Regions from separate parts of the Kitasatospora sp. NPDC050463 genome, predicted to be linked through region 1. Evidence: riboswitches for the same ligand, from Rfam matches in the RefSeq annotation. Region 1 holds a riboswitch; each other region holds the start of a gene.
What was found. A riboswitch is a leader RNA that binds a small molecule or an ion and turns the genes downstream of it on or off. The one in region 1 is predicted to bind cyclic di-AMP.
Positions count from the first base shown of each region.

Region 2: another riboswitch for cyclic di-AMP. It lies ahead of AB0J08_RS26070 (glycoside hydrolase family 16 protein); the one in region 1 lies ahead of AB0J08_RS16285 (M23 family metallopeptidase).
Region 3: another riboswitch for cyclic di-AMP. It lies ahead of AB0J08_RS25805 (LysM peptidoglycan-binding domain-containing M23 family metallopeptidase); the one in region 1 lies ahead of AB0J08_RS16285 (M23 family metallopeptidase).

Region 1 is NZ_JBFAJO010000022.1:20,262-27,891, reverse strand. Features, by position in the region: gene AB0J08_RS16300 (TetR-like C-terminal domain-containing protein) at 245-814, opposite strand; gene AB0J08_RS16295 (alpha/beta hydrolase) at 882-1,709, opposite strand; gene AB0J08_RS16290 (YiaA/YiaB family inner membrane protein) at 1,851-2,141, opposite strand; cyclic di-AMP (ydaO/yuaA leader) riboswitch at 2,401-2,544, shown strand; gene AB0J08_RS16285 (M23 family metallopeptidase) at 2,557-3,417, shown strand; gene AB0J08_RS16280 (hypothetical protein) at 3,472-4,473, opposite strand; gene AB0J08_RS16275 (GNAT family protein) at 4,516-5,106, shown strand; gene AB0J08_RS16270 (sensor domain-containing protein) at 5,213-5,926, shown strand; gene AB0J08_RS16265 (class I SAM-dependent methyltransferase) at 6,028-6,777, shown strand; gene AB0J08_RS16260 (hypothetical protein) at 6,846-7,630, opposite strand, start outside.
Region 2 is NZ_JBFAJO010000045.1:17,692-25,321, forward strand. Features, by position in the region: gene AB0J08_RS26060 (IclR family transcriptional regulator) at 1-414, shown strand, start outside; gene AB0J08_RS26065 (hypothetical protein) at 660-1,175, shown strand; gene AB0J08_RS26070 (glycoside hydrolase family 16 protein) at 1,343-2,587, opposite strand; cyclic di-AMP (ydaO/yuaA leader) riboswitch at 2,590-2,754, opposite strand; gene AB0J08_RS26075 (hypothetical protein) at 3,150-3,479, shown strand; gene AB0J08_RS26080 (alpha/beta hydrolase-fold protein) at 3,555-4,697, opposite strand; gene AB0J08_RS26085 (TetR family transcriptional regulator) at 4,965-5,585, opposite strand; gene AB0J08_RS26090 (SDR family oxidoreductase) at 5,920-6,684, shown strand; gene AB0J08_RS26095 (mechanosensitive ion channel family protein) at 7,260-7,630, shown strand, end outside.
Region 3 is NZ_JBFAJO010000044.1:33,134-40,763, forward strand. Features, by position in the region: gene AB0J08_RS25780 (HipA family kinase) at 1-208, shown strand, start outside; gene AB0J08_RS25785 (DUF3037 domain-containing protein) at 205-621, shown strand; gene AB0J08_RS25790 (MarR family transcriptional regulator) at 713-1,168, shown strand; gene purB (adenylosuccinate lyase) at 1,270-2,700, shown strand; gene AB0J08_RS25800 (MFS transporter) at 2,708-4,249, opposite strand; cyclic di-AMP (ydaO/yuaA leader) riboswitch at 4,560-4,720, shown strand; gene AB0J08_RS25805 (LysM peptidoglycan-binding domain-containing M23 family metallopeptidase) at 4,725-5,747, shown strand; gene AB0J08_RS25810 (DUF2470 domain-containing protein) at 6,152-6,871, opposite strand; gene AB0J08_RS25815 (MFS transporter) at 7,096-7,630, shown strand, end outside.

The sequences.
Region 1 (7,630 bases):
GTCGCTTATCGGGCACTCAATTCTTCATACCTTATTTCTCATGGCGGTGAAGGGTGACCCGGACGGCGCACCGGTGCCGGTGTCCGGTCGTCGGCCGCGTCCGGGGCGACCGCCCTGACCAGGGGGTCTGCCGCGGCCCGGGTCCGCCGGTCGGGCGGGTGCGTCCGGTGTGGCAGGTGCCCCGTGCGTCGGTGCGTCGGTGTGGCGCGGTGGCGCCCCCGGGGCGCCGGCACGCCGGCGGTGCTCAGGCCCGGGGCCAGTTCCGGAGGCCGCCGGTGAGCATGGTGATCAGGCGGTCCTGGGTGTCGGCGAGGTCCTCGGCGAGTTGGAAGCCGCCGCCGATCGACAGGGAGGCGAAGCCGTGGGCCACCGAGCGGACGGTCCGGGCGGCGTGGACGGCCTCGGAGCCGTCCAGCCCGTAGCCGCGGAGCACCGCGATGATCACCCCGACCAGCCGGCCGGCCGCCCTGGTCAGCTCGTCGTCCGATCGCGGGGCCTGCGGCAGCGCGTGGTACCGGTGCGGGTACTCGCTGGCGTAGCCGTGGTAGGCGCGCAGGAGGGCGGCCACGGCCTCGTCGCCGCCGCGCCCGAGGGCGGCTTCGGCGAGCCGGTCGGCCAGTTCCCCGGTGACCCGGACGGCGATCAGCCGGCGCAGTTCGGCGAGCCCGCCGCTGACGTGCTTGTACAGCGAGGGGGTGGCGACCCCGGCACGTCCGGCGACGGCGGCCAGGGTGAGGGCCTCGGTCCCCTGCTCGTCGATGAGGGCGAGGGCGTGGTCGACGACCTGCTCGGGGGTCAGTCCGACTCGGGGCATGGCGCGGTCTCCGTGGGTGCGGCGGGGGAGGGGGAGGGGTGCGGAAGGGGTGCGGAGGGGGCCGGACTCAGGCCAGCTCGGCGAGGAAGGGCAGCAGGGCGTCGGCGGTGGCCTGCGGCTGGTCGGCCATCGGGTAGTGCCCGGCGCCCTCGATCATCACCTTGCGGGCCTTCAGCGCGGCGGCCTGCCGGTCGGCGACCACCGCCGGGTCGGGGAAGTCGGGGTCCTTGCCGCCCATCACGACCAGCGCCGGGCAGGTCACGGCGGCGGTCCAGCCGGTCGGCGCGGAGTCCCCGTGGACGTAGCCCCGGGTGGCCTGCTTGCGGCCCGGCGTGCGCAGCGCGGCGACCAGCCCGTCCACGTAGGCGTCGAGGTCGGCCGGCTTGGCGCCCGGGTACGCCATCCTGCGGTGGTAGAGCCCCCAGAACGCGGGGGAGTGCACCAGCAGCGCGCCCATCACGCCGAACATCGCGCGTTGCAGCGCGTTCGGCGGCACGTTCTCGACGAAGGCGTCCAGCAGCACGATCCCGGCGACCCGCTCGGGCACGTCCCCGGCCATCTTGACCACGGTCGCGCCGGTGTACGAGTTGCCGACCAGCGCGGCGCGGTCGGTGCCGAGGTGGTCCAGCAGGGCGAGCACATCGGTGGCGATCGCGGCCGGCGAGTAGTCGTCCCAGACGATCGAGGACTCGCCGAAGCCGCGCAGGTCCAGGGTGATCACCCGGCGGCCCGCGGCGACCAGCAGTGGGCGCAGGTGCCGGTACGCGGCCCGGCTGTCGAGCATGCCCGGGAGCAGGACGACCGGGGCGCCGTCGCCCTGCACCGTGTCGTCGAAGGCCAGTCGGCCGCCGGGGCGGTCGAGGTACTGGGTGCTGGGGGTGAAGGTGCCGGGCATGGGGGCCTCCTCGGTCCGCCGGGACGGGCATCGGCCGTTGTGCCGATAGCCATAAAGCTAAGGCTAATAGCCTTAGCCGTCAAGCGGTCGGCCGACCGGCTCCCCGGGGCGCCCCGGCGTCGCGGCTCAGAGCCCCTCCACTCAGACCCCCTCCACCTTGAACGGGTCGTGCTCGGCGAGCAGCTTCTCCAGCCGGGCCTGGTCCACCCGGGTGACGATCTCGTTGGTCTCCTGCCGGTCCCGGACCACCTTGGCCAGCGTGAACGAGGAGGTCACGGTGTAGAGCAGCCCGATCCCGAGGAAGGCGCGGGTCCAGCCGCCGACCGGCAGGTAGGCGATCCCGATCGCGAGGGCGCCGCCGGAGAGGGCGAAGGAGAGCACGGCCTGGATGTAGCACGCGGCCGTGGTACGTGACTGCATCGGTGCGTTCATGGCGCCAGGATGGGCCGCGCCGGTCCGGCCGCACATGAGTAGGAGTACTCAGATAGGGGGTCGTTCGTTGACAACCCATCACGTTCGGTAGTGTCAGTTGTCGCCAATCGCCCCAAATCGCCCATCGGGTCGCGTAGTGTCTGATCCGTATCCGGCCGTCCCGAACGGACGGCTTGGAATCAGGGGCTCCTAGGATTAACGTTTGATAACGCAGCGCGGTCCTCAACGCCGTACCCAGACGGCACCGTGCGCCGCCGCCTAATCCCACCGGCCGCCTCCGGGCAGGCCAGGGAGCCGGGGAACCACGTTCCTTGGGGTGAATCGGCCGGGCCCAGGCCCAGCCGTAGGAGACCTTCCTGCTCCGAACCCGTCAGCTAACCCGGTAGGCGCGAAGGAAGGAAAGGAGCGCGCCTCCGTGGCGTCGTCGCACTCTCCGGCACACCTGCCCGGCTCCACCGCCGGCACCCAGCTGCTCGACCACCCCTGGCCGCCCGCCCACCCGGGCGAGTACGGCGGGTCCGCCGCCGGGGCCACCCCGCAGGCCGCCGAGGCCAACCGGCACCGGATGCCCCGTCAGACCCGCGGCACCGCTCCGCTGCTCGGCGTCACCGCCGTCGCCGCCACCCTCGGTGCGACCGGTTTCGCCTCCGCCACCCCGGCCGCCGCGCCGGCCGTCGAGGCCCCGGACGAGACGCCGGTCGCACTCTCCGCGGACCCCGGCCTCGCCCTCGCCGCCCGGATCCAGCTGCAGGCCGACAGCCAGCGCACCGCCGCCGAGGAGAGTGCCCGCCTGCAGGCCGCGAAGGAGGCCGAGGCCAAGCGCGCCGCCCAGCAGCAGGAGGCCAAGCGGGCCGCCGAGGAGGCCGAGAAGGCCAAGCTCGCCGCCATCAACCTGCCGGTGCGCGACTACAACCTCTCCGCCCACTACGGCCAGAGCGCCTCCTACTGGGCCCACCTGCACACCGGCCTGGACTTCGCCGCCGACACCGGCACCCCGGTGTACGCGGTCGGCCAGGGCACCATCACCTCGGCCGGCTGGGCCGGTTCGTACGGCTACCGGATCGTCGAGACGCTGCCCGACGGCACCGAGATCTGGTACTGCCACCTCTCCTCGATCATCAAGGGCTCCGGCAAGGTCGTCCCCGGCCAGCAGCTCGGCAAGGTCGGCGCCACCGGCAACGTCACCGGCCCGCACCTGCACCTGGAGGTCCGCCCCGGCGGCGGCGCCCCGGTCGACCCGGAGACCTGGTTCGAGCAGCGCGGCATCACGCCCTGACAGCCCGCCACGGTGCCCCGGCCGTCGCCACGACGGCCGGGGCACCGTGGCGTCTCAGGCGTCAGTGGCCGCCTGCCCGGCCTCCCCGGCCGCGTGCCCCTCGCCCCCGTGCTCCTCCTCGGCCTCCCCGGCCTCGTAGTCCTGGTACTCCTCGTACTCCTCGTACTCCTCGTACTCCTCGTCGGCCGCCTCGGGCAGGCGCGCCAGGTAGGCGTCGATCTCCTCCTGGCCCGGCTCCGGCGCCAGCTCCGGGAACTCCTCCACCAGCAGCCGCGGCAGCCCCGGCGTCGTCCACTCGCCCACCAGGTCCAGCGCCGCCTCGGCGGCGGCCTCCTCGAACGCCCCGAAGTCCCCGGCCAGCTCCTCGGGCATCGGCCGGCCCAGCGCGGTCAGCTCCGTCAGATTGCGGTAGCTGCGCCGCATCAGTCCCTGCTCCAGCAGCCGCCGGGCGCCGTCCGTGGCCATCCCGACGCTGAGCATCCGGGCCTCACCCCAGCCCCCGTCGTCCACCGCGTCCAGCTCGCCCGCCCACTCGAGCGCCTCGTACGCGGCCGACCGGTCCTGCGGTGCCAGCTCCCGGAACGCCGCCAGCCAGGCCCGGACCGCCTCCTGGTCGGCGAGGTCCACCCCGTCCGCGCGCAGCAGCAGCGTGTACAGCCGGGGCCAGGTGACCAGGTCGGACCGGCGCAGCAGCCCGGCGGCCACCTCGCCCTGCCACTCGGCCTCCGCGTGCAGCCGTTCCTGCCGCTTCGCGTTCAGCCGCTTCGCCGCCCGCTGGTGGTCGATCAGCAGCCGCACCGCCGCGCCGTACGCCAGCGGGTCCTGCTCCGGCTCGGGCTGGACGTACAGGTAGAGCCGTTCGTACAGCAGCTGCTCCACGGCGTCCGAGGTCAGCTCCGGCCAGCCGTCGCGCATCCTGCCCTCGCCCAGCTCCAGCAGCGCCAGCACCGCCCGTACCGCGGCCTCGGCCACCGGCGGGTGGCCGTGCGCATGCGCCCAGGCGAGCAGTTCGACGGCTTTGGTGCGGGGGGCGAGCCGCAGGTCTTCTTCTTCCATGTCACGTACGGTAACCGGAAAGCCCGGGTAGGGTCGGCAGGCATGGTCCCCGTCCGACTCACCGGCCCCCGCCTGGCCATCCGCGAGTTCCACCACACCCCCGGCGACATCGACGCGCTGTACGCGGTGTTCGGGGATCCGGAGGCCACCCGCTACCTCCCGTTCGAGCCGCGCGACCGCGAGGACTGCGCCGACCAGATCGAGCAGTACCTGGAGGAGGCGATGCAGGGCGAGCGGACGGTCTACCGGCTGGCCGTCACCCGACGCGCCGACGCGCACGACCCGGCCCGCGCCGTCCCGATCGGCAACGCCGCCCTCACCCTCGGCGGCCACCGGTGCGCCGACCTCGGCTACGCGCTGCGCCCCGACACCTGGGGCAACGGCTACGCGGGCGAGATCACCGGGCTGCTCTGCGACCTCGCCTTCGGCCCGCTCGGCGTGCACCGGCTGGCCGCCCGGGTGGACGTCGAGAACGCGGCCTCCGTCCGGGTGCTCACCCGGGCCGGCTTCCGGCGGGAGGGCCGGATCCGCCACGACGTGCACCTGCGCGGCGCCTGGCGCGACTCCTTCCAGTACTCGCTGCTCGCCGACGAGTGGCCGCCCGGTGGCGGCCGGTCGCGAACGGGGGGTTAACCCCCCACCCGCTTCGCGGGAGAGCCGGATGTCCGGCCGACCGGGGCTTTGACAGGCTTGAGGGGTCAGCCCGGCACACCACCGAGAGACCCGAGGATCGACGGCCATGAGCAGCAGCCTCAGCGCGCAGCACAGCGAGTACGACCGCGACGGTGCGGCACGGCGCATCGAGGAGCCGCCGTACGTGTGGCGGGCGCCGTTCTCGTCGTACTTCTACCGGGAGCTCGGCTTCACCCTCACCGGGCTGCCGGTCGCGCTCGCCGGGTTCTCCTTCGCCGTCGTCCTGTTCTCCTTCGGCCTCGGCACCGTCGTCACCGTCATCGGCATGCCGGTGCTGGCCGCCCTGACCGGTGGGGCCCGAGGCTTCGGGCGGCTGGAGCGGGCCCGGACCCGCAGCATGCTGGCGCTGGACGTGCCCGGCCCGAAGCCGGTCCGGGTGAGCCGGCCCGGCAACTGGGGCGAGATCACCGCGCGGCTGACGGACGCGGCGGGCTGGAAGGCCGTGCTCCACCAGGTGGTGATGCTCCCGTGGGCGATCTTCAGTTTCGCGATGTCGCTGACGTTCCTGCTGGTCGGCTGGGTGCTGGCGCTCTACCCGCTCTACCACTGGGTCTACCCGACGTACGTCGGCTGGCGGGGCCTCAAGCTGTTCGACTACTACGACGCCAGCGGCGTCGAGCACGTCTACTACGTCGAGGGGCCGCTGCAGATCGCCGGAGTCTCGCTGCTCGGCTTCGTGTTCGTCCTCCTCACCCCGCAGCTGGTGCGCGGCCTGACCAACGTCAACCGGCTCGCCGTCCGGGGCCTGCTCGGCCGCTGACCACGCCCCCCGCCGGGCCCCGCCGGCCTGTGCCCCCATCGGCCCCGCCCGCCCCGGATGTTCCGGATGCGGGCGGGGCCGGCCCGTGTTCCGATGGCCGAATGGCCGTCCGTACCGACCTCGCCGCCGACGTCCTGGTCACCTCCCGTCCGCTGGACGAGTACTGCGCGCTGTTCGACCTGACCCGGGCCCGGCTCGCCGCCCTCCCCGGGCCGGTGCTCGACTGCCCGGGCGGCGCCGCCGGACTCGCCGCCGAGGCACGCGAGCTGGGCTGCCGGGTGATCGCAACCGACCCGGCGTACGCGTGGCCGGCCCCCGAGCTCGCCGCCCGAGCCCTGGCCGCCCGCGCCGCCATGGCCGCCGCGATGGACGCCCGCCCCGACCTCTTCCCGGCGCCGTACCACCGCCCGTACGACCGCTACCTGCGCAGCTGGGACCGGGCCCGCCGGCTGTTCGCCGCGGACTCCGCCGCCCACCCGCAGCAGTACGTGGCCGCCGCACTGCCCCGGCTGCCGTTCGCGGACGGCACCTTCGCGCTCACCCTCAGCGGGTTCCTGGTCTTCGCCTACCCCGAACTCTTCGGCCCCGCCCAGCAGCTGGCCGCACTGACCGAGCTGGTCCGGGTGACCGCCCCCGACGGTGAGGTCCGGGTCCACCCACTGAACGACGGCGCGGGCCGTCGCTGCCGCCACCTCGACGGGCTGCGCCGGGCCCTGGGCGAGCGCCGGATCGCCAGCGAGGTCCGCCGGCTCCCGGCCGGCTCGGGACGCCTGGGCCGGGTGCTCGTCCTGCGGGCCGCCGATCACCGCCGCCGGGCCGCCACGGTGGGCCGGTTGTCGCCGAGCGTGTGACGGTCACCGGCCCGGTGCGCCGCTCGGGCCCGCCCGGCCCGCGCGGCCCGTCGGTCCAGGTCGTCCGGCTAGCCCGTCTGCCGGGCCTGCTCGCCCGGCTGCGCCGAGGGAGGCTCGGCGGCCGGACCGGTCTGCGGCGCGGGGCCGGTCTGCTGCGGGAGGGCCGCCGTCGTCTCCAGGCGGGAGAGGATCTTCTCCGCCAGCCAGCTCCGGTCGGAGCCGTACGGGATGCCGTCCGCCGCCACCAGCCGGCCGGCCACCGCGTCGCGCAGGCGCTGCGCCTGGGCGGCCGGCAGCCGGTACAGCAGCCCCCGGGCGGCCAGTAGCGCGTGGTACTGCTCGAAGCCGGAGCGCGGGTGTTCGATCGCGTCCAGCACGCTGGGCAGGTCGGCCAGCGCCGGATCGCCCTGCATCAGGGCGAGCGCCTGGATCCGCCGGTCCTCGGAGCCGTCCGCGAACAGCTCCCGGACCTGGTCCGCGGTGAGCGCGGAGCGCCGGGCCGTCGACCGGACCTCGGCCATCAGGCTCTCCGGGCCGGTCGTCGCGTTCGACGGCAGCCGGCGGGCCGGCTCGGTCGCCCGCTCGACGCTGCCGCCCAGCAGGCCCAGGTGCTGCATCGCCCGTACCCGCAGGTCGTCCGCGCCCACCTTGTCGCCCCGGAGGTCGCGGTCCTGGCCGGCCAGGAAGAGGTCGAGCGCCTGGTCGGCGTCGGAGAGCACCTGGGGCAGGGCCAGTCGCGTCACCAGCCAGCCGGCCAGGAAGCCGAGCACCAGGAAGTAGAGGACGAGGGCCGCCGCGAAGGGGGCCGCGCCCTCCTCGCCGCCCAGGGCGGGGGCCAGCGCCGCGCCGAGCT
Region 2 (7,630 bases), on a different contig from region 1:
GTGCAGTCGCGTCGCTCGATGCGGATGTTCACCGAGGTCGGCCGCCGGGTGCAGCCGCACTGCACGGGCGTCGGCAAGGCCCTGCTGGCGCAGCTGCCGGAGGAGGAGGCGCGGGCGGTGCTCGGCCCCAACCCGCTGCCGGCGCACACCTCGTACACCGTCACCGACCCGCAGGAGCTGCTGCTCCAGTTGGCGCAGGCGCGCGAGCGCGGCTACGTGGTGGACGACCAGGAGCAGGAGATCGGGGTGCGCTGCATCGCCCTCGCGGTACCCGGCGCGCCGACCCCGACGGCACTCTCGGTCTCCGGCCCGGAGGCCCGGATCCGGGCGCTGGAGGAGCAGGCGGGCGCGGCCTCGCTCGTCCCCGTGATGCACCAGATCGCGGCCCGGCTGGGACAGGTCCTCGCCCCCTGACGCGTCGTCACCGGAGTTCGTCCGTACGGGTCGTCGGACCACCCGGCTTCCCGAACGGCGGTTCCCCCGTTCGAGCGGCCCGAGGGCGGGTTGCGGCGACGGCGGCGAACCGGTCGGTCACGCTGGTGCGGACGCGGCCCGCGACGGTGCGGGGCGCCGGAACGCAGAGGGCAGGGTGAGCGACGATGTCGCACAGAAGGTCCGTTCTAAGTCACCTCGGCAGGGCACTGACGGTGGGGTGCGCGGTGACGGCGCTGGCCGCCGGTCCCGCATGGGGGGCCACCTGCCCGGTGGCCGATCCGGACCCGGCGGCCGGCGCCGGGTCCGCGGCGCCGGCACCCGCCGCGGCACCGGTCCCGTCCGACTCCGACCTCCAGGTGGTCCGGATCGATCCGGAAGCCGCCGCCCCCGGCGGCACCACCACGGTGCACGCCTTCGTCAGCAACCTCGGCCCGGACCGGACGGCCTCGTCGTTCACCGTGGTGGTCACCCTGCCGGAGGGCGTGACGCCCGAGGGCCCGTTCTTCCCGGAGAACTGCTCCGCGTTCCAGAACGGCCACCGGGTGCGCTGCGTCTTCCCGGCCGGGCTGCCGAAGTTCCGGACCGCCACGGCCCTGATCCCGGTACGGCTGGCGGCCGACCTCCCGGCCCCCGGCACGCTGACCGGGGGCTGGGTCGCGGTGCGCGGCGACGACGACCGGAACGAGGCGAACAACAAGCAGCCGTTCGAGATCCAGGTGGTGCAGACCGCCCGGAACTGAACCGTGCCGGTCCGGGCCGTACCGTCCTGGGCCGTTCTGGCCCAGCGCGGTACGGCCCGGACCGGGCTCAGGACCGGCCGGCTCAGGACCGGGCGGGGCTCAGGACCGGCCGGGGCTCAGGACCGGGCGGGGCTCAGGACCGGCCGGGGCTCAGGACCGGCCGGGGTTCAGCGGTAGACCCGGACGTAGTCCGCGGCGAAGGTGATCGGAGCCGTGCCCTGCGGCGCGGGGTGGTACTGGCCCGCGCTCAGGGACAGGTTGAGGATCAGGTACGCCGACCAGTTGGCACCGACGCCCTTGCCGTCCGAGAAGACCTTGGTCCCGTTGACGTACCAGTCGACCGAGGTGGCGCCGTAGTGGGTGCCGATGGTGACCCAGCCGTCCTTGGCGATCGCCTTGGCGTCGGTGTAGTACAGGTGGCCCGGGTTGACGTGGTTGGTCAGCTCCAGCAGGTTCGGGTTGTCGGGGTGGTACTCGAAGGAGTCGATCTCCCCGTTGCCGTTCTTCCACGTCCACAGGGCCGGCCAGGCGCCGGTCCCGGCGGGGAGCTTGACCCGGGTCTCGGCGTAGTCGCCGGTCTTCACCTGGAAGCCCTCACTGGAGTACTCGGTGGTGAGCAGCCCGGTGTCCCAGGACTGCTTGCCGTTCTCCAGCGTGTTGGCACCCGGCTTGGCGGTGAAGGTGGCGACACCGCCCGAGACGGCGACGTTGTTCTTGTTCAGCCAGTCGAGCTTGTTGTCGTCCGGGTTGTGGTTGCCGTAGTGGTAGGCGCTGCTCTTGTCGCCGGTCCAGCGCGAACCGTAGGCGATCGGGTTGTTGAACTCGTCCGACCAGGTCAGCGACTTGCCGGCGACCGGGGCGCCGGTGACCGGGGTCGACGTGGCGGTCGCGGTCGGCGTCGGGCTGGGGGTGGCCGTCGCGGTCGGCGTCGGGCTGGGAGTGGCCGTGGTGCTGGAGACCACGAGCTGGCGCGAGGGCAGATTGTGCCAGGCGCCGCCGAAGTCCTGCCAGAAGCCGAACTGGGTGTACGTCCCGGCGGGCAGGGTGCGGGCACCGGTGGTGATCGACAGGCCGGTGGGGCAGATCTGCGCGTTGGAGACGTTGCCGGGGAAGTCGAGGTTGTGTCCGGCCGCGTCGCGAACGCCCACACCGACGGTCTTGGCGGTGAAGCAGGCCGACGAGTGGACGGTCAGCGCGGCCGTGGTGGCCTTGCCCGCGACCATGGTGGCCGGGGCGAGCTTGTCCTGGGTGACGGTCGGCACGGTGGCCGCCTGGGCGCCGGTGAGCGCCGGGACGCCGAGCAGGCCGGCGCCGCTGATGGCGAGCGCGCCGGTGGCGGCGAAGGCGGCCTTGCGGCCTCGGTGGGAGGGGCGGGCATGGCGCGGGATCGCGCGCCGGGCAGGCTTCTGCATGGCAGTGTCCTCTGTGACGCCTGCGAGGTGAGCTGTCGGGTTCGGGCTGAGGTTGCCCGGCCGCCTGTGGAGCGGCTTCACCCCTAGCCTCGACCGGTACGCGAGAGCGCACGGGCCGGGCACTGACCTGGGTCCCCCGCTCCCGTCCGCCGTGGTGCTCGACTGCCGACCGGCGGGTGGACAGGACTCGGCGTCCCGACGGCGGGGTCCGCGAAGACGGACTCGTGCAGGCTAGGCAGGCCGTCCGGAAGGCGACAACTCGGCAGGGGACGATGTCGCGCAGCTCACAGTGGAGCGGCGCGGAGTTGATCAAGTCGCCGGTGGAGTTGATCAGTTGGCGGTGGGGCCGGTCGGGGCGGCCGGCGAGGGCGGCCGGTGGGGCCGGGCGGAGGGGCCGGGCGGAGGGGTGGTGGGCCGGGCTTCGGCCCGCGCCCGGCGGCCGGGCGGCGTGGGGCGCTGCCCGGCGGCGGGGTGCCCGCGAGTCCGCCGCGAAAGTCGGCCGGTCGGATAGGTTGGGGGTCCAGCCGTACCGCACAGACGAGAGACGAGGACCAGTCCCGCCATGACCGCGCCCCTGCCCGCCTTCGCCGGCCGCACCTACCTCTTCCAGGTCGACAACGGCGCGGCCTTCCGCAACGCCTACTCGCCCGACGGCAAGCGGCTGCGCTGGGAGGGCCTCGGCGAGTCGGCGGGCCAGTGGGAGGACGTGGCGCTGCACATCGCCGAGATCGGGCCGGAGCTGTACTTCGTGAGCTGGACCGAGCAGAGCGGCATCACCGTGAGCCATGTGATGGACCTCGGCAAGCTGACGGTGCGCGCGTTCTGGACGTACGAGGGCGAGGGCGGCCGGGTCGGCGAGCTGCACACCGGGACGCTGGAGCCGGTGGCCTGAGCCACCGGCCGCCGTGCCGGCCGTACCGTCGCGCCCGGCGCCCGCCCGGTCCCACGGCCCGGTCGGACGGCCCGGTCAGACCGTCCGGTCCGGCACCCTGAGGTGCTGGGAGAGCCACTCCAGCGAGGACGGCAGCAGCCTGCTCCAGGTCTCGAAGTTGTGGCCACCGGTCTTCATCATGCTGTAGGAGACCTTCATCGGGCCGTGTGCGGCGGCCACGAACGCCTCGGTGTCCCGCCGGTAGTCGCCGTCGCCCTCCCGGGTGCCGGCCAGCAACACGGACACCGCGGGCTGCGGCAGGTTCTTCAGCCGCCACATCAGGTCGGCCTCGTTGCGACGCTGCTGGCTGCCCTTGAAGAGGTCCCCGGTCGTCGGGTCGTCGGCGGCCTGGTAGTAGCCGGAGAGCGAGACGGCGGTCGGGAAGACCTCCGGGTGGCGCATGGCGAGCTTGAGGGCGCAGTAGCCGCCGGTCGAGTTACCCATGAAGCCCCAGGCCTGCGGGTCGGCGGAGACCCGGTAGGTCGCCTGGATCGCGGCCGGGACGTCCTTGGTGAAGTACGTCTCCGACTGTGCGCCGCCCGGGATGTCCTCGCACTCGGTGTCCTGCGGGAGCGCGGGCGAGGGGCGCATCAGCACCATCACGGTCGGCTGCATCCGACCCTCCTGGAGCAGCTTGAGCGCCGCACCCGGGTAGTTCAGCCGGGTCACCAGGTTCTTCGCGATACCGGGGAACCCGGTGCTCACGATCACCGCCGGGAACTGCTTCTGCGCGTACTCCGGCTGGAAGTACTGCGGCGGCAGGTAGACGTACCCCTCGGTGGAGAGCCGGGTGGTGGCGCCGTCGATCCGGACCTCGCGGATCTCACCGGACTGCTTCGGGTCGCGGCCCAGCGCCCCGCCGCCCTTGACGGACGCGTGCCCGATGGTCTCCACCTGCAGGCGGCCGGACGCGTCCGCCTTGTTGTGGATGACGACCGGGCCGCTGTCGCCGGTGCCGAGCAGGTCGTCCCAACTACTGTAGAAGGCGAAGTAGTTGTTGGCCGCCAGGCCCAGCGCGGCGAGCACGGTGAGCTGGGTGGCGAGCAGCGTACCGATCCGGCCGAGCACCGCCTGCCAGGTCTTCCCCGCCAGTCTCGGCCACAGCCAGACCGTGCCGGCCGTCATCACCACGGCGATCAATACGGTCAGCGCCAACACCTTGTGGCTCGTCAGACCCATGTCCTGCTTGCTCCCACGCCTCGAACTCCTCCGCCCCCCGCTGTAAGGACAACCGGGACGGCCACCCCGGTTCCCCCGTCCACCACGGAAGCCACCGCCGAGGCTCGATCAACAACCCTAGCGGTCCGCCGGGCCCGATCGGACCCGCCGACCAGCGGGGATGGCCGATCGGGGTGGGCGCGGGGTGGGCGCGGCGTGGGTGGTTACCGGGCGTGGGGCGAGTGCGAGGGCGGGTGGAGCCTGGAACGGGCGGCCGCTGAGGTCGCGTCAGCTGACGCTGCTCCAGAGGCGCAAGCCGGCGGTCAGTTCACGCATGCACCGGACGCCCAGCTCTTGGGGTGAGCCCGGCCCGGTGGCAGGAGCGTCGGAGAAGGCCCACTCCTCCAGGGCCACCCGGATGGCGGTGGTCGCGGCGGCGGCCGCGAGCCGGATCTCCAGCGCGTCGGTGCCCCGGGGGCAGCGGGCGGTGAGCACCGCGCGCAGCCGCTCCTCCGAGTCGGCGTGCACCCGCTGCCAGACCGAGTCGAGGCGGGGATCACGGAGCAGGTCGCGGGTCCAGTGCATGGCCTCGACGGCGGGGGTCTCGGTCGGCGTCAGCGACTCGACCGCCGAACGCTCCAGCGCCTCGCGCACCGGCAGGTCGGCCGAACTCTCCGCGAAGAGCAGCACCCAGCGCCGGCCGCCGGCCGCCAGCAGCGGGGCCACGGCGTCCTCCTTCACGGAGAAGTAGCGGTAGAAGGTGCGCACCGAGATGCCGGAGGCGAGCGCGATCTCCTCGGCGGTGGTCGCTTCGGCCCCGCGTTCGGCGAAGAGCGCGGCCGCCGTGCGGGCGATCTCCAGGCGGGTGGTGTCGCGGCGGCGCTGGTTCAGGGTGGGGCGTCCGATCACGGGCTCAGCGTACGCGGACCGGTACGTGGCGTGGCATGGCGCAGGGTGCCGTAGTGGCGTGTCGTGCCGTAGTGGCGCGTCGTGCCGCAACGGCGTGCCCTGCCGTAGTGGCGTGATCTGCCACGGCGGCGTGTCGTGCCGCGGTGGCGCGACATGCGCGGCGCGATCGGGGCGACGTGACGTGCCGTGACGGCCTCAGGTGCCGAGATGGCAGGTCAGGACCGAGTGACGCATCGTGCCAGTTTGGCACATCATGACTTATTGGCACGTTGTGCCACTTCGGCGTACCGTGTCAGGCGAGGTCGCGAGACCACCAACGAACGGAGTAACCACCATGGAGCGCTTCAGCGGACGGACCGTCCTGATCACCGGCGGCGGCTCGGGCATCGGCCGGGCCACCGTGCACCGGATCCTCGCCGAGGGCGGGCGGGTCGTCGCGGTCGACGTCAACGAGGACGGCCTGAAGGCCACGCTGGACCGGGCGGCCGGCGACGGTACCGCCGATCGTCTGACCACGTCGGTCGTGGACATCGCGGACGAGGCGGCCGTCCGCGCGGGCGTGGCCGAGGCGGTCGCCGGGCTCGGCGGGCTGGACGTCCTGGTGAACGCCGCCGGGATCCTGCGGTCCTCGCACACCCACGAGACCAGCCTGGAGTTCTGGAACAAGCTCATCGCGGTCAACCTGACCGGCACGTTCCTGATGACCCGCGAGGCGCTGCCGGCCCTGCTCGCCGGCGGCCGGGGCGTGGTGGTGAACTTCAGCTCCACCTCCGCGACCTTCGCCCACCCCTACATGGCCGCGTACGCCGCGACCAAGGGCGGCATCCAGTCGTTCACGCACGCGATCGCCTCGGAGTACGCGAAGCAGGGCCTGCGCGCGGTCTGCGTCGCCCCCGGCAGCATCGACAGCGGCATGACCAACAACCCGGGCCTGCCCGCGGACGCCGACTTCAGCCTGCTCGCCAAGCTCTCCCCCGCGCTGGGCCAGGGCTTCGCCGGCCCGGAGACGGTGGCCGGCGTGATCGCCATGCTGGCCTCGGACGACGGCGCCTTCGTCACCGGCACCGAGATCCGGATCGACGGCGGCACGCACATGTGACCCCGAGCCGGGACACCGGGTGGGTGCGGCGTTGACCGTCAGCCAGGGGGCGAACGCGTCGAGGGCGGCGGGGTAGTACTCGCAGAGCAGGGAGCGGAGCTTTGGAGATCTGCTGGCGGCCAGGTGGCGTCCTGCTGAGCTCGGGCCGGCACCGCAACTGCTCTCCCTGTCTCCGCTGCTCCTGCCGCTGCTGGTACTGATCGCGGGGTGTCCCGCAGCACCGCGGGCTCCCTCGGGTTGGCGCAGGCGGTTGTCGTGCCGGCGCAGGAATCGCGTCCCGTTCGGCGGCGGCCTCGTCGAGGGCGGTCTGGCGGGCGGCGGCGTCCTCGCGCATCCGGCGGCGCGGCTCCTGACAGGCGCTGCGGTCTGCGAGCGGAGGCGGACCGGCTGCACGACGGGCTGCTCGTCGCGGCGGCCGGGCCATGGGGCAGGATGGCAGTCCGTTCGGAATGCGTACATCCGCTCCGACGTGGCTGCGAACAACACGACCTGACAGGCGACAAGGTGATGACACAGCACATACGGCGGCCCGCGGCGGCCCGCTTCCTCGCCCTCCACGCTGCGGGGGCGGGGCGGTGACCCGGGACCTGGTCCTGCACGACTGGGTGGTGGCCGGCATCGCGCTGGCCTCCGGCTGTGTGGCCGGTCTGGTGCTGCGGGCTCTGATGAAGTGGCTGGGCAAGCACGCGAGCAGGACCAAGTGGAGCGGGGACGACGTCATCGTCGACGCGCTGCGCACCATCGTCCCCTGGGCGGCCGTGCTCGCCGGGGCCGCAGCGGCCGCTTCGGCCCTGCCGCTCACCGCGCGGATCGGGGGGCTGGTCGACCAGTCGCTGACGGCCGTGCTCATCGTCATCGCGACGCTCAGCGCGGCCCGGGTGGTGGCCGGGCTGGTGCAGTCGGTGGCCGCGTCCCGGACGGGCGTCGCGGCGTCCGCGTCCATCTT
Region 3 (7,630 bases), on a different contig from region 1:
GGCCGAACCGGATCTGGCGGCCGCGGACAAAGCGCTCGCCCCGCTCGCCGAGGCGGCGGTGGAGGAGGCGGTGGCGCAGATCCCCGACGTCTGGCTGGTGGACGAGCCGGGCTTCGACTCGCCCGAGGCGGTGCGCGCCGCGTACCGCGCCCAGCTGACCGGGCGACTGGCCGGTCCGCGTGACTGGCTGCCGGAGGTGTCCGCATGACCGGGTCCGTACCGCCGGTGGCGCCGGCCGCCGCCGAACTGCACGACTACGAGTACGCCGTGATCCGGGCGGTGCCCAGGGTGGAGCGCGGCGAGTGCGTCAACGTCGGGGTGCTGCTGTACTGCCGGCAGAGCGCGCACCTGGGTGCGCGGACCCACCTGGACCAGGCCCGGCTGCTGGCGCTGGACCCGGTGGCGGACGTCGCCGGGGTGCGGCGGGCGCTGCACGGGATCGAGGCGGTCTGCGCGGGCGGTCCGGCCGCCGGTCCGGCGGCGGCCGACAGCCCCGGGCAGCGATTCCGCTGGCTGACGGCGCCGCGCAGCGCGATCGTCCAGCCGGGGCCGGTGCACACCGGGCTGACCGGTGACCCGGAGGCCGAGCTGCGGCGGCTCTTCGACCAGCTGGTGCTCTGAGCCGCCCCCGCGGGCGCCGAGCGATTGACCTGCGGACTTTTGCCCCGGTCAAAGCTTGAGTTGGTGAAGCACTCGGTCGTACCCTGGCCGCATGGGTTCGACAGCGACGACGACCGTACCGACCAACGCCGAGTTGATGGAGGCGTTGGCCGCCGTCGGCGCCGCCTACTTCCAGGACTTCGCGGGGGCGGCGGCCCGGCACGGCCTCTCCTCCTCCCAGGCGAAGGCGCTCGGCGCGGTGCAGGAGCCGGTGCCGATGCGCGCGCTGGCCGGCCGGCTGGGCTGCGACGCCTCCAACGTGACCGGGATCGTCGACCGGCTGGAGTCGCTCGGCCTGGCCAACCGCGAGGCGGCGGCCGGTGACCGGCGGGTCAAGATCGTGGTGATCACCGAGCAGGGCCGCGAGATCCTCGGGCTGATCCGCGGCGAGATGAGCCGCACCCACCAGGCCTTCGAGGCGATGACCGACGAGCAGCGGGTGTCGCTGCACTCGATCTGCGCGCAGGTGCTGCCGGTGCTCGCCGGCCGGTCCCCCGGCGCGGTGTAGGCGCCGGCCGGGCGGTGGGCGGGAGTGCCGCCGGGCCGGGCGACGCGTGGGGCCCGGTCCGCCGCCGTTCCCGCTGACCTCGGCTGTTAGGCTTGCGAAGCGTGAGCGCGAAGCCCCAGATCCCCAATGTCCTGGCCTCCCGGTACGCTTCGGCGACCCTGGCCCAGCTGTGGTCCCCCGAGCACAAGGTGGTCCTTGAGCGCCATCTGTGGCTCGCCGTCCTGAAGGCTCAGCAGGACCTCGGCGTCGAGGTGCCGGCCGGCGCAGTCGCCGACTACGAGCGGGTGATCGACCAGGTCGACCTCGGCTCGATCGCCGCCCGCGAGCGGGTCACCCGACACGACGTGAAGGCGCGGATCGAGGAGTTCAGCGACCTCGCCGGCCATGAGCAGATCCACAAGGGCATGACCTCCCGGGATCTGACCGAGAACGTCGAGCAGCTGCAGATCCGCCAGTCGCTGGAGCACGTCCGTGACCGCACCGTCGCCGTGCTGGTCCGCCTGGGCCGGCTCGCCGCCCAGCACTCCGAGCTGGTCATGGCCGGCCGGTCGCACAACGTCGCCGCGCAGGCCACCACCCTGGGCAAGCGCTTCGCGACCGTCGCCGACGAGCTGCTGGTCGCCTTCCGCCGACTGGAGGAGCTGATCGCCCGCTACCCGCTGCGCGGGATCAAGGGCCCGGTCGGCACCGCCCAGGACATGCTGGACCTGCTCGGTGGGGACACCGAGAAGATCGCCGAGCTGGAGCGCCGGGTGGCCGGTCACCTCGGCTTCGACAACGTGCTCACCAGCGTCGGCCAGGTCTACCCGCGCTCGCTGGACTTCGAGGTGCTCACCGCACTCGTCCAGCTCTCGGCCGCGCCGTCCAGCCTGGCCAAGACGATCCGCCTGATGGCCGGCCACGAGCTGGTCACCGAGGGGTTCAAGGAGGGCCAGGTCGGCTCCTCCGCGATGCCGCACAAGATGAACACCCGCTCCTGCGAGCGCGTCAACGGCCTGGCCGTCATCCTGCGCGGCTACGCCTCGATGACCGCCGAGCTGGGCGGCGACCAGTGGAACGAGGGCGACGTCTCCTGCTCGGTGGTGCGCCGGGTCGCGCTGCCGGACGCCTTCTTCGCCTTCGACGGTCTGCTGGAGACCTTCCTGACCGTCCTCGACGAGTTCGGCGCCTTCCCTGCCGTGATCGAGGCCGAGCTGGACCGCTACCTGCCGTTCCTGGCCACCACCAAGGTGCTGATGGGCGCGGTGCGCGCGGGCGTCGGCCGGGAGACCGGGCACGAGGTCATCAAGGAGCACGCCGTCGCCTCGGCGCTGGCGATGCGGGCCGGCGGGCGGGAGAACGAGCTGCTGGACCGGCTGGCCGCCGACCAGCGGATCCCGCTGGACCGGGCCGCGCTGGACGCGCTGTTGGCCGACCGGCTCTCCTTCACCGGTGCGGCCGGCGCCCAGGTCGCCGAGCTGGTCCGCCTGATCGAGGCTGTCGCGGCCGCCTACCCGGAGGCCGCCAAGTACGCCCCGGGCGACATCCTCTGACGTTTCATCAGGCCTCCGTGGGCCCCGCCGCCGATTCGGTGGCGGGGCCTTCGCCGTGCCGGGCGCCGACATGGCCCGGGTCCAGTGGAGGGGCGTTGGTGCCGCAGGCGTAGCGGCAGTCCGGCTCCGCGACCGGGTGGTCCTCGGGCGCCAGGACGTTGCCCCGGACGGTGGTGAACGCGGTCACGCCGCCGGCGGCCAGCAGCCCGGCGCAGATCAGCATCGCGACGTGGAAGGCGGAGTCCACCGAGGCGGGCACCTGGTAGGCCTCGCCGCTGAGTCCGGCCAGCGCGGGCAGGGCGGCCACCGCGAGCAGCCCGGCCGCGCGGGCGGCGGCGTTGTTGACGCCGCTGGCGATCCCGGCGTGGCGGACCTCCACGGCCGCGAGCACCGTCGCGGTCAGCGGCGCGACCAGCAGGACCATCCCGCAGCCCATCACGGTGACGGCCGGCAGGACGTCCGTCCAGTAGGAGGCGTCCGGGCCGATCCGCAGCATCAGCAGCACACCCGTCGCGCAGACCAGCGGCCCCACGGTGAGCGGGATCCGCGGGCCGATCCGCTTGCCGAGCCGGCCGGCCCGGGCGGACAGCGCGAGCATCAGCACGGTGATCGGCACCAGGGCCAGCCCGGAGACCAGCGGCGAGAAGCCCGAGACGATCTGCAACTGCACGACCAGCAGGAAGAACACGCCACTGAACGCCGCGTAGACGCAGAGGGTGACCAGGTTCACCGCGGTGAACAGGCGGGAGGAGAAGAGGCCCAGCGGCAGCATCGGCTCCTCGACGCGGCGCTCGACCACGACGAAGGCCGCGCCTAGCAGCAGACCGGCCGCGCCGGCCACCCAGACCTCGGGGGAGAGCCCGGATCCCGCGGCCGTCAGCGCATAGGTGACCGAGCCCAGGGCCAGTGCGGCCAGCGCCGCGCCGAGGATGTCGAACCGGCCTGTCGCGCTCTCGTCCCGGCTCTCCGGGACGTGCCGGGAAGCCACCGCGATCACCAGGACAGCGAGCGGGACGTTCAGCAGGAAGATCCACCGCCAGCCGGGACCGTCCACCAGCCAGCCGCCGAGGAACGGGCCGATCGCGGCCGACACCCCGCCGAGGCCGGACCAGAGGCCGACCGCCGCCGAGCGGTCGTCCGGGTGGAACACGGCCTGGAGCATCGCGAGCGAGCCCGGGGTGAGCAGCGCCCCGCCGATGCCCTGCACCGCGCGGGCGGCGACCAGCACCTCGATGGTGGGTGCCGCGGCGCACGCCGCCGAGGCGGCGGCGAACCAGAGCACGCCGATCAGGAAGACGCGGCGCCGGCCGTAGCGGTCGCCGAGTGCGCCGCCGAGCAGGATGAGGCCGGCCAGGGTGAGCAGATAGGCGTTGAGCGTCCACTGCAGGGCGGCGAGCGGGGCGCCGAGATCGGTGCCGATCCGGGGCAGGGCGACGTTGACCACGGTGCCGTCGAGCATCGCCATGCTGGAGCCGAGCACCGTCGCCAGCAGTACCCAGCGGCCCTGCGCGGTGCCCAGGCGCAGGGTGCCGGCCTCGGAGGTGGTCACCGCCCGATCGTGCGCTCCGGGGGCCGACGTGACAAGGCTCACCGGCGGTGTGTCGGTGGATGGCTTTCCGTGAGTGACCGGCTGCGGAGGGGCACCGAAATCGGCGGAGCGTCGTGGATCAGTGGCGCGCGGTGAATCGATTGTGCACATACCGTGCAGCCGATCATTCGGAGTGTCACGGCCCTCCCGGCATTGGTTGTCGATTCAAGAGATCGACATTGCTTCACCCGGACGGATGGGTTTTAGTTCAGCGACCGCCCGGCATTGGCCCGGGTGGCCACCGGGTGGAACGCCTAGTCCTGCCGCTGCCCGGTGGTACGAACCGAACTCTGTACGGCAGGAGCGGGGGACCCAAAGGTAAGTCGCCGGACCGGAATTCACGGTCCGGCTTGGGGTGAAGCCGCGCTATGCGGCCGGGCAACTCCAGCCCGAACCCGACAGCTCACCTCGCAGGCGTCGGAGAGGACAGTTCCCCATGCCCGCACAGGCTCGTCGTATCGCCCTGCCCCGCGCCGTCCGCATCGGCATCGCCACCGCCGTGACCGGCGCCGCGTTCGCCCTTCCGCTGGTGACCACCATCAGCGCCCAGGCCCACACCGCCCCGGCCGCGAAGCCCGCGCAGACCGGTACCTGGACCGGTGCCACCAGCGTCGACGCGGCTCCGGCCGCCGCCGCGCAGCCGGCCGCCGAGGCCGCCAAGCCCGCCGCCGCTCCGGCCGAGGAGAGCTACAAGGTCGTCGGCGGGGACACCCTGTCGAAGATCGCCGACGCCAAGCAGGTCGAGGGTGGCTGGCAGGCGCTGTACGACCACAACCGCTCGGTCGTCGGTGCCAACCCGAACCTCATCTTCCCGGGTCAGAAGCTCGCGCTCGCCGGCAAGGCCGCCGCCGCTCCGGCCGCCGCCGAGGCCGCCAAGCCGGCCGCCCCCGCCGCCAAGCCGCAGGTCTCGCAGGACTCGGTGAAGCCGGCCGCCAAGCCCGCCGCCCCGAAGCCGGTCCAGGCCGCCAAGCCCGCGCAGGCCCCGGCCGCCCCCGCCGCCAAGCCGGCCGCGCCGGCCGCCACCCAGGCCCCGGCCGCCGTGGCCGCCACCTCCGGCTACGTCGCCCCCGTCGCCAACCCGAAGCTCGGCACCGCCTACGGCGTGGCCGGCTCGATGTGGGCCTCCGGCCACCACACCGGTGCCGACTTCGTCGCCTCCACCGGCACCCCGCTGCGCGCCATCGCGGCCGGCACCGTGGTCAAGGCCGGCAACGGCGGCGCCTACGGCAACGAGGTCGAGATCAAGCTCGCCGACGGCAAGTACGCCCAGTACGCGCACCTGTCCTCGATCGGCGTGACGGTCGGTCAGACCGTCACCGCCGGCCAGCAGATCGGCCTCTCCGGTGCGACCGGCAACGTGACCGGCCCGCACCTGCACTTCGAGATCCGCACCGGCTCGGAGTACGGCTCGGACATCGACCCGATCGCCTACCTGCGGGCGCACGGCGTCTCCATCTGACCTCTGGTCGGACCACCGCTGGGTGCGGGGCGAACGACCTCCCGGGATGGTCATGTCGGGTGACCGCTCGACCGGGTGATCGCCGCACCACCAGTGGATCATGGGCGCGGGACACGCCCAGGCCGGCCCGGCTCGCGAATATCCTTCGTGAGCCGGGCCGGCCGCTTTCGTTTTCCGTACCCGGTTCTCCTCGGCTTTTGCCCCCCCCGGTACGGAATGGTGTGACGGCTGACCCGCTGTCACGTCCGGGGGTTCTTTCCGGGTTTCCGGTGTCGGCGGGACGGGCGGGCTTCCCGGTGATTTCCTCCCCGAATGCGACCGGCCCGTCCGGGACCGGACGAGCCGCCAATTCTGTCGGCCGATTCCTGTGGCGGGGTTCGGCGACGGAGTCGTCCGATGCCCGGTCAGGACCGGTGGGCGGGCTGGCCGCTGTCGGCGGCGGTCAGCAGTTGGTGCACGCGGTGGCCGAACTCGTCCGCGTCGCGGGCCGGCTCGGGGAAGACCAGGCGGACGTCGCGGTGGCCGTGGGGGTGGTCCAGGCGGAGCACCAGGCCGTACCGGTCGAGGGCGAGCGGGCGGATGTCGGGGTGTCCGGCCAGCAGCTCCCGGTCCAGCAGTCTGGCCAGCAGCGCGAGGGCGTCCGGGTGGTCGTCGGCGAGGTGGGTGAGCATCGCGGCCTCGAAGCGGGCGAGCGGGTCGGGCGCGGCGAGGGAGAGGTCGGCGCCGGTGAGGGCGGTGGTGCCGTACGGGGTGGAGAGGACGGCGTGCGCGACGTCGAGCCGCAGGTGGACGCTGAGACCGTCGTCGGCGAGGTGGGCCAGGTGGAGCCGGCCGGCCAGCGTGAGGCGACCGCGGACGCGGTCGCGGACGGCGACCGGGGCGATGTCGGTGAGGTCCAGGACGACGGCGAGGCCGTCCTGTTCGCGGCTGACGGCGAGCGTGAGCGGCGCGTCGAGCGGGGCGCCCAAGCGCAGCCGGGAGCCGTGCACCGACACCGGGGTGTCCAGGTCGTGGTGCTCGCCGTAGGCGCGGATCACCACCGAGGAGGTGGCGCTGAGCAGGCTGCAGACCCGTTCGGCGGCGGTGGGTTCGGGCGCCTCGGCGTCGACGGGGCTGGGGCTCATGGCGGACCTCCGATAGTTAGGTGAGCCTAACCTAATCATTTCGCGAGGGGAGGACAAGGCGCAGTGGCTCGGGTGGTGGCGGCTCGGGGTGGTGGCGGGAGCGATGGCCCGCGGGGTTGCGGATGGAGATAGTGAGCGCTTGCAAGTATCCGGCGCGCGGTCGTATTGTCGACGCTGGTAGTTGCACATGCAATCGTCTGTACGTTCTGGAAAGCGGTCCCCTCATGCCCCTCGCGCTCCTGGCGCTGGCGATCAGCGCCTTCGGCATCGGCACCACCGAGTTCGTGATCATGGGCCTGCTGCCCGAGGTCGCCGGCGAATTCTCGGTGTCCATCCCCACCGCCGGCCTGCTCATCTCCGGCTACGCACTCGGCGTCGTGATCGGCGGCCCGCTGCTCACCGTCCTCGGCACCCGGATCCCCCGCAAGGGGATGCTGCTGATGCTGATGGGCCTGTTCATCGCCGGCAACCTGGTCTCCGCCGTCGCGCCCGCCTTCGGGCTGCTGCTGGTCGGCCGGGTGCTCGCGGCCTTCGCGCACGGCGCCTTCTTCGGCATCGGCTCGGTGGTCGCCGCGGGCCTCGTCGCCCCGCACAAGCGGGCCGGCGCCATCGCCCTGATGTTCACCGGACTCACCGCGGCCAACGTGCTCGGCGTCCCGATGGGCACCCTGCTCGGCCAGCACTTCGGCTGGCGCTCCACCTTCTACGTGGTCGCGGCGCTCGGCGCGATCGGCTTCGCCGGCATCGCGGCACTGGTGC